One region of the Neobacillus sp. DZ-9 genome, then DNA from elsewhere that is predicted to be linked to it. Evidence: riboswitches for the same ligand, from Rfam matches in the RefSeq annotation. Region 1 holds a riboswitch; each other region holds the start of a gene.
What was found. Region 1 has a riboswitch for cobalamin ahead of AC59HZ_RS15200 (ribonucleoside-diphosphate reductase subunit alpha). Riboswitches for the same ligand answer to the same signal wherever they lie in the genome.

Region 1 (4,290 bases):
CGTACCCAGTCCTATTGCTCTGAATTTTTTATTCGTTATCTGAGCCTGTCCGACAGATATGGTATTTAAATCAATGACGTTATCTAACATTCTGACTTGAATTCTAATTAATCGCTCCAAACCATTCTTCGGAAAAACCTTTGCAAGATTTATAGAGGATAAATTGCAGACAACGAAATCGCCGGGCTTACGCACAATGACGATGTTTCCTTCTTCATCCTGGTATTCTTTGATAACGGCCGTGGCGGACATATTTTGCGTGATTTCTGTACAAAGATTGCTGCAATAGACAGTGGTACGTCCCTTACCAGTCAAATGCTTATTGGGATTTTGCCTGTTTACCTCGTCACGATAAAACATATATGGGGTGCCCGTTTCTAATTGAGCAACCATGATTCGTGCCATTATATCCATTGCCCTGTACGTTTTTCTCGGAAGAAACGGGTTCCTTACGGCCTCGTTATATTTTTCAGTAAAATATTTACTGTCTGATTCATCATAAAAATCTTCTAGTCCCAGCGGATTCCCAGACTCATCTTTCCATCCCATGATTTGCTTTACTTGATGCGGGCAAAAGGTATGCCATTCCCCAATGCTTCTCCCATTCTCGTCTATCTCCTGTAACTTTTTCATAAAAAGATCTGGTACGGTTACGCCAGTGAAAATATCATGCGCTTTACGGCGTTCATCTCCGTTATTTGTTTTCAAGTCAAGAAAGCCATTCATGATATCTTTATGAAATACATCTAAGTAAACTGCAATGGCACCTTGGCGCTGACCTAATTGATCCACACTGACTGCCGTATTATTCACTAACTTAATCCACGGCACAACTCCTGAAGAGTTTCCTTTAAATTTCTTGATATCAGAACCTAGCGCACGGACCTTTCCGTAGTAGATACCAATTCCTCCGCCATCTTTACTTAAACGGGCAGTATCCCAATTATTTAAATAAATGCTATCTAAAGAATCGTCGATTGTATCGATAAAACAAGAGGAAAGCTGTCCGAAACTTTTTCCGGCATTTGCTAAGGTTGGTGTTGCTACAGTCATATATAAATTGCTTAAGGCCCAGTATGCTTCCTTTACAAAATCTAACCGCTTAGACGCATTTTCATTCTTCATAATAGTCATAGCAATAATCATGAACCTCTCCTGCGGCAGTTCAAATACATTTTGCTGATGATCTTTCGCAAGATAACGATCAGCTAGTAAAAATAATCCTATGTAATTAAATAAATAATCTTTGTCCGGATTAATCTCTTTCGCTAATTCAGCAATTTCCACTTTGTTATAAAAGTTTAGTAAGTCACTAGAATAAATCCCGATATCGGTTAATTGTTGAATTAGGCTGTAAAAATCGCCATACTTTAACGAACGGTCATATCCCCGGTTCATAGCTGCTTTTTCATATAATTCATTTAGGTACAAGCTGGCAGCTACAAAGCTCCAATCCGGCTGGTCCATGGCTATTTGATTAACAGCATAGCTGAGTGCCTGCTTGTTTGCTTCTTTTTCCTCTAGTTCCTTAATTTGATTTTTAAGCACCGTAAAATCCAGTTGATATTTTTTGGAAGCTTGTTGGATCGTTTCTAATACATTATTCACTTTGACAGTCATGTCCTCTTCCCCCTAAAAATAAAAAATCCGCTCGGGGAGAATTCGAGCGGATGAAACGATAACAAATACAAAAGGGCAAAATGGAAAGAAATTAGGACCCTCTGCTGCCACCGTTCCATCTTCTCAATCCCCGAAGAAGCTGAAACATCTTAAGAAAGACAGGTCTCCTGACTTATGCATCTCCCTACTCTGAACCCTTCCCATATAACCGCCTAATTTAATAAGCTTTTTTATACAGTGGTTTGTTCATTTCGTCAGCATTTACAGTTGCGGGGGCAGTTCTGGATTTTCACCAGATTCCCAATTAAGCCGTTTCCGGCATCTCAACTTAAGGCAAACACAATATATAGTTTTATTTTTAAGAACTAAAACAATATGTTGATTTTAAACTAAAATCTATCATAGTATAAACTTAGTAATTTATCAAGTATTTTAATTAGTTTTTTGCTGAGTTTTGAAGTAGGATGGTTTATTCCCTAAAAGATATTGCCCATATTGAAAAAATGGATAGGCTATGAAAGTGAATAAAGCTAATATACCAAACACAATTGCACCACTTCCAACCCCAAAATAATTGAGGAGCCAGCCGCCAAACCATGCCGCAGCGCCTTGACCGATAAATTGCAGACCGACAGCCCCGAAATAAGCTCCCCTTAAATTGGATGGCGCAATATCACTAATCAGCACATCCCCAATAATAAAACAAAGAATTTCCCCTACAGAAAAAAGGATCATGGAAACGATGAACAAAATTAGTGAATCAGATACTCCAAAACCCAATATCCCTATTGAAAACAATAGACACCCTGCTTTTAACGCGGTTAAGGAAGAGTACCTCTTCATCATATTTATAATAGGAAACTGTAGGAGAAGAATGGTCAATGCATTGGTGGTAAACAAAATCGTATAAACACCTGCTTTGTCACTGCCTAAATATTGAGAAAGAGTCGTATCAAGATGGGAATAGCCACCAGTTACAAATATATTCCCTATCAGGAAAAAACGAAAAACACGATCCTTGCTAATAATCTTCAAACTCTCACCAAAGGTATTTTTTTCTTCCTTTTCTCTCGTTAACTTAATCGGATATTTGCGGCTCCAAATGAAAATTAGGAACCCGTATAACAGATATATAGATGCACTTATCATAAAGGGAATCATGGTTTGTGCTCCGCAAATGAACAAGCCTATAATCGGTCCAATGGCTCCGCCTAGATTGATGGCAAAATACCGGATGTTGAAAACTTCTACCCTTGCTTCCTGTGGCGTAACATCTACAAGTATGGCTCGTGCAGTCGGTTCAAAAATACTTCGGCACAAACCGTTTAAGGCATTTAGAATAAGGAAATGCCACACCTCTTCTGCTGCAGCGAACCCTAAAAATACACCTCCCCATGTAAAAATGGAGAAAATCATAATCGGATATCTTCCAATTCGGTCCGACATTGCTCCTCCAATGAAACTCGCAAAGGGACTAACAAAAAAACTTACTGCCAAAATGGCGCCAGTCACAGCAGAGTTAAAGCCTTTTACTTCATGTAAATAAATCCCTAAAAACGGAAGACTCATAAAAAAGCCTGTTCTTGCTAAAAAGGTCCCATAAATGATTCCCAAAGCTACCGGGTGAAATTTAGTTATTATCAATGATTTCATATGTCGTTCACACTTCCTAATTAGTTGATAGCTTAAATTTATCAAAGGATTTAAGAAGCTTCTCTGTCAAAATTGCTTTAATTCTTACAGCAACTTTTGAACATAAAAAAAACCATTGCGTATTTTGCAATGGTTTCCGTTTATGTTTTATTTTTCTTACGAAAATCAGAAATCGTCACGCCATATTTTTTCTTGAATATCCTTTCAAAGGTATGAAGGCTGCCAAATCCTACTTCAAAACCAATCGTGGTAATATCAAGGCTCGTGGCCAGCAATAATTCAACTGCCCGCTTCAGCCTAGTATCCGTCACATATTGAGCCGGCGTACAGTCCATCACCTCTTTAAAAGAACGAATCAAATAATACTTACTGAGACTTGATTCGGCTGCTAAAACCTCCAGTGAGATTTCAGAATGATAATTTTCCTCAATATAATCAACAGCTCTCTTAATTAACGGATGGAACCCAAGGGTCACTTCCCTTTTCCATTGTTCGCTATGGGGGCCTTTTTGGATACCTAAAAAAGTCTCCGCTAATTCCCATTCCAGCTCCTCTGTCCTGACAGGATCTGAATTCCCTAAGAGATTCAATCTGATAAGGTCATTCGCAATTTTAATTAATTTTTCAGAAGAGCCATCACCAAAATGTTTGAAGCCCATTTCGCCAAACTCTTTGTTTAAACGGGAGGACACCACCTGTTCAAGAAAGTGCCTATTAATATTAATTAATAAAATTCGGCTCTCCTCTTCACCAGTGAAGTGGAAATGCTTTTCACCAGGCATGGTAATAATCCGATTGCTTTTATTCAAAGAATTCAATTTTTGCTCAAGTTCTAAAAAAGGTGTCCCTAAAATGGGAATGGTAATTTGATAATCATCCCCATGGTCATGTGCCAAGGGATCAGATTCATGAGGCGATAAATGAGTCATCATAAACTTCGTATTATTCAGTTTCAGTCTTAAATACCTCATTTGCCTTCCGCCATTTCAGCATTTATTTTTTTAACTCTTGCAAAAT
Region 2 (4,290 bases), on a different contig from region 1:
CCTGTTGAACGCTGAGCATTCTTTTAACCACTTCTTTCCATCCTTTTTCGTTGTAATAGGATTATTGCGAATACGGGTGCACCGATTAAGGCTGTAATGACTCCAATCGGGAGTTCAGTCGGAGAAATAACGATTCTTGAAACAAGGTCAGCTAAAATTAAAAATCCGCTTCCGGTAATAATGGATAAAGGAAGGAGATGTTTATGATCCGGCCCCCATAGCAGCCTCGAAAGATGTGGGATAACTAGCCCAACAAAGCCTATTGTTCCCGATACAGCCACCGCCGCTCCTGTTAAAATAGAACCAGCCGACAAGATAATCAGCTTTCTCTTATACACATTGACACCTAAATGGCGGGCTCTCTCTTCCCCAAAGGACATGGAATTTAACTCTCTTCCATTTAAGATAAGGATTACTGAACCGAGAATGAAAAATGGCAAAATGATTTTTATGTATTCCCAGCCTCTCATCGATACACTTCCAAGAAGCCAGCCTATAATCTGTCTTAGCTCATCTCCGGTAAGCGCAATCATTAGAGAAATTATAGCTCCCAGAAATGAACTGAAAATAATACCTGTTAGAATGATCGTTTCCACTCTCATTGAGCGCTCAATTTTACGAGCAAATGTTATCACCAAGAAAATGGTAATAAAGGAAAAAACGATACTAAGCAATGGGAGTGTGAATGGGCCGATAAATGGAAGTGAAATTTGAAAAAAAAGGGTAAGGACCGCACCCACAGAGGCTCCAGATGATACACCCAATGTATAAGGATCTGCCAGCGGGTTTCTTAACAGACCTTGAAAAGCCGCCCCTGCTATCGCAAGAGCAGCCCCTACAAGACCGGATAATAACACTCGAGGCAGGCGAATGTTGATAACAATGCTTGTATACATTGGATCGATTGCATCAAGTGAAATAAATCCCAAGAATTTCGCGCTGATAATTTTAATAATGGCAGGCACCGGTACAGAAACGGTGCCAATTGATATTCCTAATAACATGGAAAAAATAAGGAAAATGCCAGCTGCCACATAGGCGAATACCTTATTATTTAAAAACTTCTGGATAGATAGCCTTTGCAAGGTCCTCTACTCCTTCAACAATCCTTGGTCCTGGACGTGTAACGCGATCAGAATCAACATCGATTACTTGTTTATTTTTAACTGCATTGACATTTTCCCAGCCTTTTCTGGTTAACACTTGTTCAGCTGGATTTTTCACATAATATCCATATGTAGTTATAATGACATCAGGATTTCGCTTAATCATAGCTTCCTGATCAATTTTAATCCAGCCCTCTTGATCATTAGCGAGATTTTCTGCATTAATAATCGTTAGCATTTCATTCATAAAAGTATTTTTACCAGGTGTATAAATTTCTGGAGCAGGTGATACCTCAACCAATACCTTTTTCTTTTCTTTAATTTCTTTAGCCTTTGCCTTAATTTCTGCTAATTTATCTTTCATTCCTTGAATCATATCATCAGCTTTCTTTTTTTCCCCAGTTGCCTTTCCTATCATGTCAATAGAATCATAAACTTGGTCAAAATTTTGTGCATCGTTCACAACGATTACCGGAATCCCCGCATCCGTTAACTGCTTTAACCCATCAGTTGAATTCTGAGCATTGGATGCATGGGCAAATACTACATCTGGCTTTAAGGAGATGATTTTTTCTAGATTAATCTCTTGTCCGCCAATTTTCTCTTTTTTAGCCGTTTCCTCTGGATAGTTATCAAAATCAGATACACCCACTACGTTCTTCCCAAGGCCTAATGCAAAAACAATCTCGGTATTACTAGGAATTAGAGAAACAATTTTTTCAGGCTTCTTATTGAGGACAACATTATTATTTAATGCATCCTTTATTGTGACGGGAAAAGTAATGTTCTCAGATTTTTTTTCAACATTTGTGTTGCTTCCATCTTTAACCTGTTCTTTCTTTTCCGCACAGCCTGATAAAGCACCTAAAATCAATAACATTACGATTAATAGCGAATATAATTTCTTCATTTTTATTCCCCTTTATACTAATTAAATAGCTTAATTTACAAAAAATAAAGTTTTCTCCGCCAAGCTAAAGTTCTTCCGATACAAAAAAAACATCCCCATGAACGGAAGATGTTGGTTTGAAAAACAGAATAACTGTCATAAGTAGCAGAGACTAGTCGTTCACCCCCTATCCTCGTAGGTATTTCGGCGATTAAAAGATAGGCAGGTTTCCTGGCTCATGATCATTGCTTCCTATGTCTTCCCATCAATTCGACAGTGACTTTAATATAGGTAAACTCCCATTTACAGTGGCGGGACCGCGTTGGCTTTGCACCAACTTCCCTTTTAAGTTATCCTCTTAAAAAGATTTTAACACCTAAATTTCAATATATATTTTTTGTTAATTGAAATTATAAATAAAGTTTTATAAATTGTATATGTTTTTTTGCAATAATATCAATTATTTATCGAGATTTCTGCACAAGTTTGCCATTTCAATTGCACCTGCAGCTGCTTCCCAGCCTTTATTTCCAGCTTTCGTACCGGCACGCTCAATGGCTTGCTCAATCGAATCTGTTGTCAAAACACCAAAAATAACTGGAATCCCGCTGTCTAAGTTTATACGTGATACTCCCTTTGCTGTCTCATTACAAACATAATCAAAATGTGGAGTAGAACCGCGAATAACGGTACCAAGTGTGATGACAGCATCATACTTTTTGCTGTTTGCCATTTTTTGAGCAATTAACGGCAGTTCAAATGCGCCCGGAACCCATGCAACGTCAACATCAGTCTCACTTACTCCATGCCGTTTTAGTGCATCCTGCGCTCCGCTTAATAATTTACTTGTGATAAATTCATTGAAACGTCCTACGACGATTCCAACCTTTAATCCTGAGCCTACTAAATTTCCTTCAAAAATATGTCCCATCTTAATTCCTCCATTTTTTTATTTGGCGATAAACTTAGTTGATGATTTTCGCTACAGGCGCTCGCTTTCCGAGGGCGTGCCGGGGAGCCTCCTCGGCAATTTGCGCGCCTGCGGGGTCTCCCCTGCTCCGTACTCCCGCTGGAGTCGAGCACCTTCCGCTCCAATCATCAATTTCTAAAAAATTTATTTCTTTAGAATTTGTTTGCAGTATCTTTTTCTTTATTCTTTCGGTAATTAATTAAATCTTCAATGGTAATCATTTTTACTTCTAGATTATCAGCAATTTTTCGAAGTTCTGGGACACGGGCCATTGTTCCGTCTTCATTCATAATTTCGCAAATGACTCCCGCTGGCGCTGAGCCGCAGAGTTTAGCTAGGTCTATGGCCGCTTCGGTATGTCCTGTTCGCTTAAGAACCCCCCCGCTTCTTGCGACAAGTGGAAAAATGTGCCCCGGTCTTTTAAAATCTTCTGGCTTTGATTCCGGATCAATCATGCTTAGGACCGTTGCTGAGCGTTCAAATGCTGAAATTCCTGTAGTTGAAAATTTATGGTCAATGCTTACGGTAAAGGCGGTTCCATGCGGGTCAGTGTTTTTTGAAACCATCGGATCAAGTTCCAGCTTTTGTGCCAGTTCTTCATCAATTGGAACACATATTAGGCCTTTTCCATGGGTAGCCATAAGATTGATAACATCTGGTGTCGCTTTTTCAGCGAGCGACAAAAAATCACCTTCATTCTCCCGACCCTCGTCATCACAAACAATGATCACTTTTCCCTCTTTTAAATCAGAAATTGCTGCTTCAATGGTATCAAACACGGATAATCACTCCTTTTAATAAAAGCCGTTTTCTTCTAAAAATTTAGCGGAAATTCCTCCACTACTTTTGTGCTGATTATTTTTTCCAGGATTATTCATAAAATGTCCCACGTATTTGCCAATCATATCGCATTCCAAATTAACGATATCACCAGAGTCTTTTTGCCCTAATATACTTTCACCAAGGGTATGCGGGATTAAAGATAAGGTAAAGCTATTTTCGGAAACTGCAAAAACGGTAAGGCTAGTCCCATCAACTGCTATAGATCCTCTTACAATGATATATCTTAATAATTCGGGGTCTGCCTCAATTTCATAATATACGGCATTTTCTAATGCTTTTTTGCTTTTAATGATTCCTGTACCATCAATATGCCCTGAAACGAAGTGACCACCAAACCTTCCTCCAGCAGCCATTGCTCTTTCAAGGTTGACCTTAGAACCACGTTTAACCATATTTAAACTCGAAGCCCTAACGGTTTCCGGCATTACATCAACGGTAAAGCGATTTCTCGTGTAGGAGGTCACAGTCAGGCATACACCATT
Region 3 (4,290 bases), on a different contig from region 1:
TTTAGTCAAATTGCAAGTGGCTCAAGCAGCCTTACATCCGGGTTAGGGCAATTGGCATCGAGCTCTGTTCTTTTGCAAGATGGAACGAATAAGCTGGCACAGGGAGCGACACAATTAACCACAGGTACCACTTCCCTTTATACGGGTGAAAAAGACTTAAAGAACGGTATGACCAGCCTTGCAAGTGGTTCGACGGATTTAATGGACGGAATGGCTAAACTTACAGATGGCTCGAAGGAATTGAGCACTCAATTAAGTGACGGGGCAAAAGATGCCAGTGATGTAAAAGCCAACAACAGCGTATATGATATGTTTGCAAAGCCAGTCAATGTTAAAGATTACAAAATGAATCAAGTTCCAAACTACGGAAGCGGATTGGCGCCTTATTTCTTGGCACTAAGTCTATTTGTTGGAGCTTTGATGCTTTCCGTTATTTTTCCAATGTATAAACCAGTCACAGAACCTAAGAGTGGAATTAGCTGGTTTCTCGGAAAAGCCGGAGTGATTTTAGCAGTAGGAATTGCTCAGGCATTAATCGCGGATGCGGTGCTGCTCATGTTACTGGGGCTCGAAGTGAAGAGTGTTCCTTACTTTATTATGTTCAGTATCTTTACTAGCTGGACATTCATGGCCATAATTCATTTCCTTGTTGCGGCTCTTGATAATCCTGGACGCTTTATCGCTGTAATTATCTTGATTTTACAATTAACATCCAGTGCAGGAACGTTCCCGATAGAACTTAGTCCAAAATTCCTGCAAACGATCAATCATTACTTGCCGATGAGCTATTCGGTTTCTGGTTTTAGGGCGATTATTTCAACAGGAGACTTCGGTTTTATGTGGGAGAACATTGCGCATATTGCTATATTCCTTGTTTTATCCCTGGCTGCTACATTAACATTTTTTATTGCGAAATTTAAACGGCAGCAAGGGCAGCTGCATTTACAGGAACAATAACTTTAAATTTTTTGAGGCAGGACCATTGGCGGTCCGCCTCATTTTTATGGGTAAAGTATATGTGTAATTGAAATGACAAACCTTAACAAAATATTAGAAGGTTTGATTTTGATATAAAACTGTTGTAAATTTTCAAAAAAAAATAGTATGTTAACTTTCTAGATTATATGGTATAGTTATAAAAAATTTAATAAATACTTTAAATAAGTGCTCACATTTGTGAGGTAAAAGGGAAACTAGTGAAAATCTAGTACAGCCCCCGCTACTGTAAGAGCTGATGAAATTACAATGCCACTGAGAAATCGGGAAGGTGTAAGAGTAAAAAGAAGCTTAAGTCAGGAAACCTGCTTATTTAAACGACACTTGCTTTTCGGAGGGAGAAGTATAGGCGGGACAATTATTCTTATTGTTTTTGTGTTTCAGTATGCTTAATTTATACTGCTATTTCACATCATGCCTGTATTCCTTTTAAAAGGAGTGCAGGCATTTTTTATTTGGAGGTAAGTCTATGAAAAAGGGAAAAATTTTTGTTGTTGGCTTTGGTCCAGGTGATCGTGAGCACATTACAAAACGAGCTGTAGATGCCTTGCAGCAAAGTGATTGTATTATTGGCTATAAAACATACGTGGAGCTAATTGAACCTTTCATAACAGCAAAATCCATCGTCAGTACGGGGATGACAGAAGAAGTGTCACGTGCACAGGATGCAGTAAAGAAAGCTGAAGCTGGCAATATTGTCTCAGTCATTTCCAGCGGAGATTCAGGCGTTTATGGTATGGCTGGATTAGTTTATGAAGTGCTGATTGAAAAGGGCTGGACTGAAAAAGAAGGAATTGCTGTAGAAATTGTTCCAGGTATTTCAGCCATTAATTCTTGTGCGAGTATATTGGGTGCGCCAGTCATGCATGATTCCTGCACGATCAGCCTAAGTGATCATTTGACGCCTTGGACTGTAATAGAAAAGCGCATTGAAGCAGCTGCAATGGCGGACTTCGTTATAGCTTTATATAATCCAAAAAGCGGTAGACGGACACGCCAAATTGTAGAGGCGCAAAATATTCTATTAAAATATCGTTCACCTGAAACACCAGTGGGACTTGTGAAGAGTGCTTATCGTGAAAATCAAAATGTAGTGCTGACAACACTGTCTGAAATGCTAGAACATGATATCGGAATGCTGACAACGGTTATTATCGGGAATTCTTCTACTTTCTTTTATGATAATAAAATCATTACCCCTCGAGGTTATCAGCGTAAATATACGTTAGGTGAAGAAAAACAAAGCTTAAAACCGCATCAGCGTTTGAAAAAGGAAGCCGAACCATGGGCATTAAATCAAGAAACAGGGGAAGCGCAAGCTGGTTATGAGCAAATTGAACGAAAAAAACAAGAAGTTAGCTCATTAGATTTGGCTTTAAAGGCTTTATCTATGGTGACTAAAACTGAAATAGTAAATCCATTGATAGTACAACAAGCAGTCGAAGATATATTTGAATTTGCTGTTTCACCTGGTGTTGCCAATAAATTTATTAAGCCAGACCAAATGCGCGTATTGGCAGAAACTATTGGCGAGACAGGCACCATGGAATATACACCGGATCATCGGTTTTTATTAAAGATTCCAACAGATCAGCCTGAATCGATTATTAAAAAACTTAAACAAAATGATTTAATTGTCATGCCAGTGGGCGATGTTTTAAATGTAAAAGCTTGTGATTTTTGCAACGGTGAAAAAGCAGAATCGATCCCATATGCAGAAGAAATAGCAGCAAAATTGGGGGGCTTAAAGCTTCCAAAAGAATTACATATTGGTTTCAACGGCTGCGGTATGGCTTGTTATCGGGCAGTATTCGATGATATCGGGATCGTTTACCGCAAGAAAAGATTTGATTTATTTATTGGCGCAAAGCCGGTTGGCCGTACAGCTCATGCTGCTCAGCCAGTAGCAGAAGGGATTGAACCAGATGATCTGCTGCCGTTATTAACAAAAATTATAGAAGAGTACAAACAAAATGGCCATCCAAATGAACGCCTTTTTAAATATTTTAAAAGAGTGAAAAAAATACAGTATTTTAACTATCAGGATATGAGCTCCAAAATTGAAGTCGAACCGGCACCATGTGGAGATTAGGAGGAACACATGATTTTATTTTTAGCAGGCACAAGTGATGCGAGAGCATTAGCCATTCAATTGCAAAATCAAGGCTATCCTTTATTAGCAACAGTTGTCACAGAATCTGCAGCCGAAAGCTTAAATGCCCACCATATTCCTTATCAAGTAGGGCGGTTATCAGTTGATGACATGCTGGCGCTTATTCAGAAGCAAAAGATGACCTGTGTCATCGATGCGAGCCATCCATATGCGGAAGAAGCGTCGAAAACCGCAATGGCAGCAGCACAAGCATTTAATATTCCCTATATTCGTTATGAAAGGCCAGAAGAACAGTTTATTTCTCCACTAATTACAGAAGTTGAAAGTTATGAAGAAGCAGCTAAATTAGCTCAATCTCATAAAGGAACGATTATGCTGACAACAGGCAGCAAAACGTTGGAAATATTTACGAAATATTTAATGCGTGATGAAATTCGGCTTATTTGTAGAATGCTTCCAAATATAGGGAACATGGAAAAGTGCCATAGGTTAGGCATTAAACAAAAGGACATAATTGCGATGCAGGGTCCATTTTCGGAATCAGTAAATAAAGCACTATGTGAGCAATATAATGTGACTCTAATGATTACAAAAGAAAGCGGCAAAGTGGGATCTGTAGATGAAAAAATGACAGCTGCTCTGCAATTAGGGATTCCTGTCATTTTAATAAAGCGGCCAGCGATTGAATATGAAAATTTTTGTACTTCTTTCGAAGAAGTAACTCAACTATTGGGAGGTTTTATTCATGGCAAACATGAACTTTAATACAAAATTTATTCCTGTAACGGTCGATCCAGACAAGATTTATGATCATAGTTTCGCCATTATCAAGCAAGAGATGGGCGAACATTCATTTACAGATGAGCAATGGTTAGTTGTTCGGCGGGTGATTCACGCTTCAGCAGATTTTGAGTTAGGCCGCAGCATGATTTTTACGCCTGATGCCATTGAGGCAGGGATTCAATCCATTTTAGCGGGCCGTCATGTAGTGGCGGATGTACAAATGATTGAAAGTGGTTCTGGCCGCAAGCGATTCCAAAAGCATGGCGGTGACTTGCATTGTTATATTGCAGATGAAGATGTCTCAAAGGAAGCAAAGGCTCAAGGAACAACACGGGCTATTATTTCCATGCAAAAAGCAACGCGTTTACAAGAAGGAGGAATTTATGCCATTGGCAATG

Region 2: linked by a shared signal. The riboswitch ahead of AC59HZ_RS09950 (ABC transporter substrate-binding protein) and the one ahead of AC59HZ_RS15200 (ribonucleoside-diphosphate reductase subunit alpha) in region 1 are both predicted to bind cobalamin.
Region 3: linked by a shared signal. The riboswitch ahead of cobJ (precorrin-3B C(17)-methyltransferase) and the one ahead of AC59HZ_RS15200 (ribonucleoside-diphosphate reductase subunit alpha) in region 1 are both predicted to bind cobalamin.

What each region holds. Positions count from the first base shown of each region.
Region 1 covers NZ_JCAIOL010000005.1:54,935-59,224, reverse strand. The annotation lists gene AC59HZ_RS15200 (ribonucleoside-diphosphate reductase subunit alpha) at 1-1,620, opposite strand, end outside; cobalamin riboswitch at 1,762-1,961, opposite strand; gene AC59HZ_RS15195 (MDR family MFS transporter) at 2,053-3,273, opposite strand; gene AC59HZ_RS15190 (AraC family transcriptional regulator) at 3,414-4,244, opposite strand; gene AC59HZ_RS15185 (HAD family hydrolase) at 4,267-4,290, opposite strand, start outside.
Region 2 covers NZ_JCAIOL010000003.1:308,151-312,440, forward strand. The annotation lists gene AC59HZ_RS09940 (adenosylcobinamide amidohydrolase) at 1-19, opposite strand, end outside; gene AC59HZ_RS09945 (FecCD family ABC transporter permease) at 24-1,085, opposite strand; gene AC59HZ_RS09950 (ABC transporter substrate-binding protein) at 1,051-2,016, opposite strand; cobalamin riboswitch at 2,200-2,390, opposite strand; gene ribH (6,7-dimethyl-8-ribityllumazine synthase) at 2,456-2,926, opposite strand; partial or broken gene ribB (3,4-dihydroxy-2-butanone-4-phosphate synthase) at 3,139-3,744, opposite strand; gene ribE (riboflavin synthase) at 3,760-4,290, opposite strand, start outside.
Region 3 covers NZ_JCAIOL010000003.1:657,001-661,290, reverse strand. The annotation lists gene AC59HZ_RS11570 (YhgE/Pip family protein) at 1-957, shown strand, start outside; cobalamin riboswitch at 1,146-1,323, shown strand; gene cobJ (precorrin-3B C(17)-methyltransferase) at 1,466-3,088, shown strand; gene cobK (precorrin-6A reductase) at 3,098-3,874, shown strand; gene AC59HZ_RS11555 (precorrin-8X methylmutase) at 3,855-4,290, shown strand, end outside.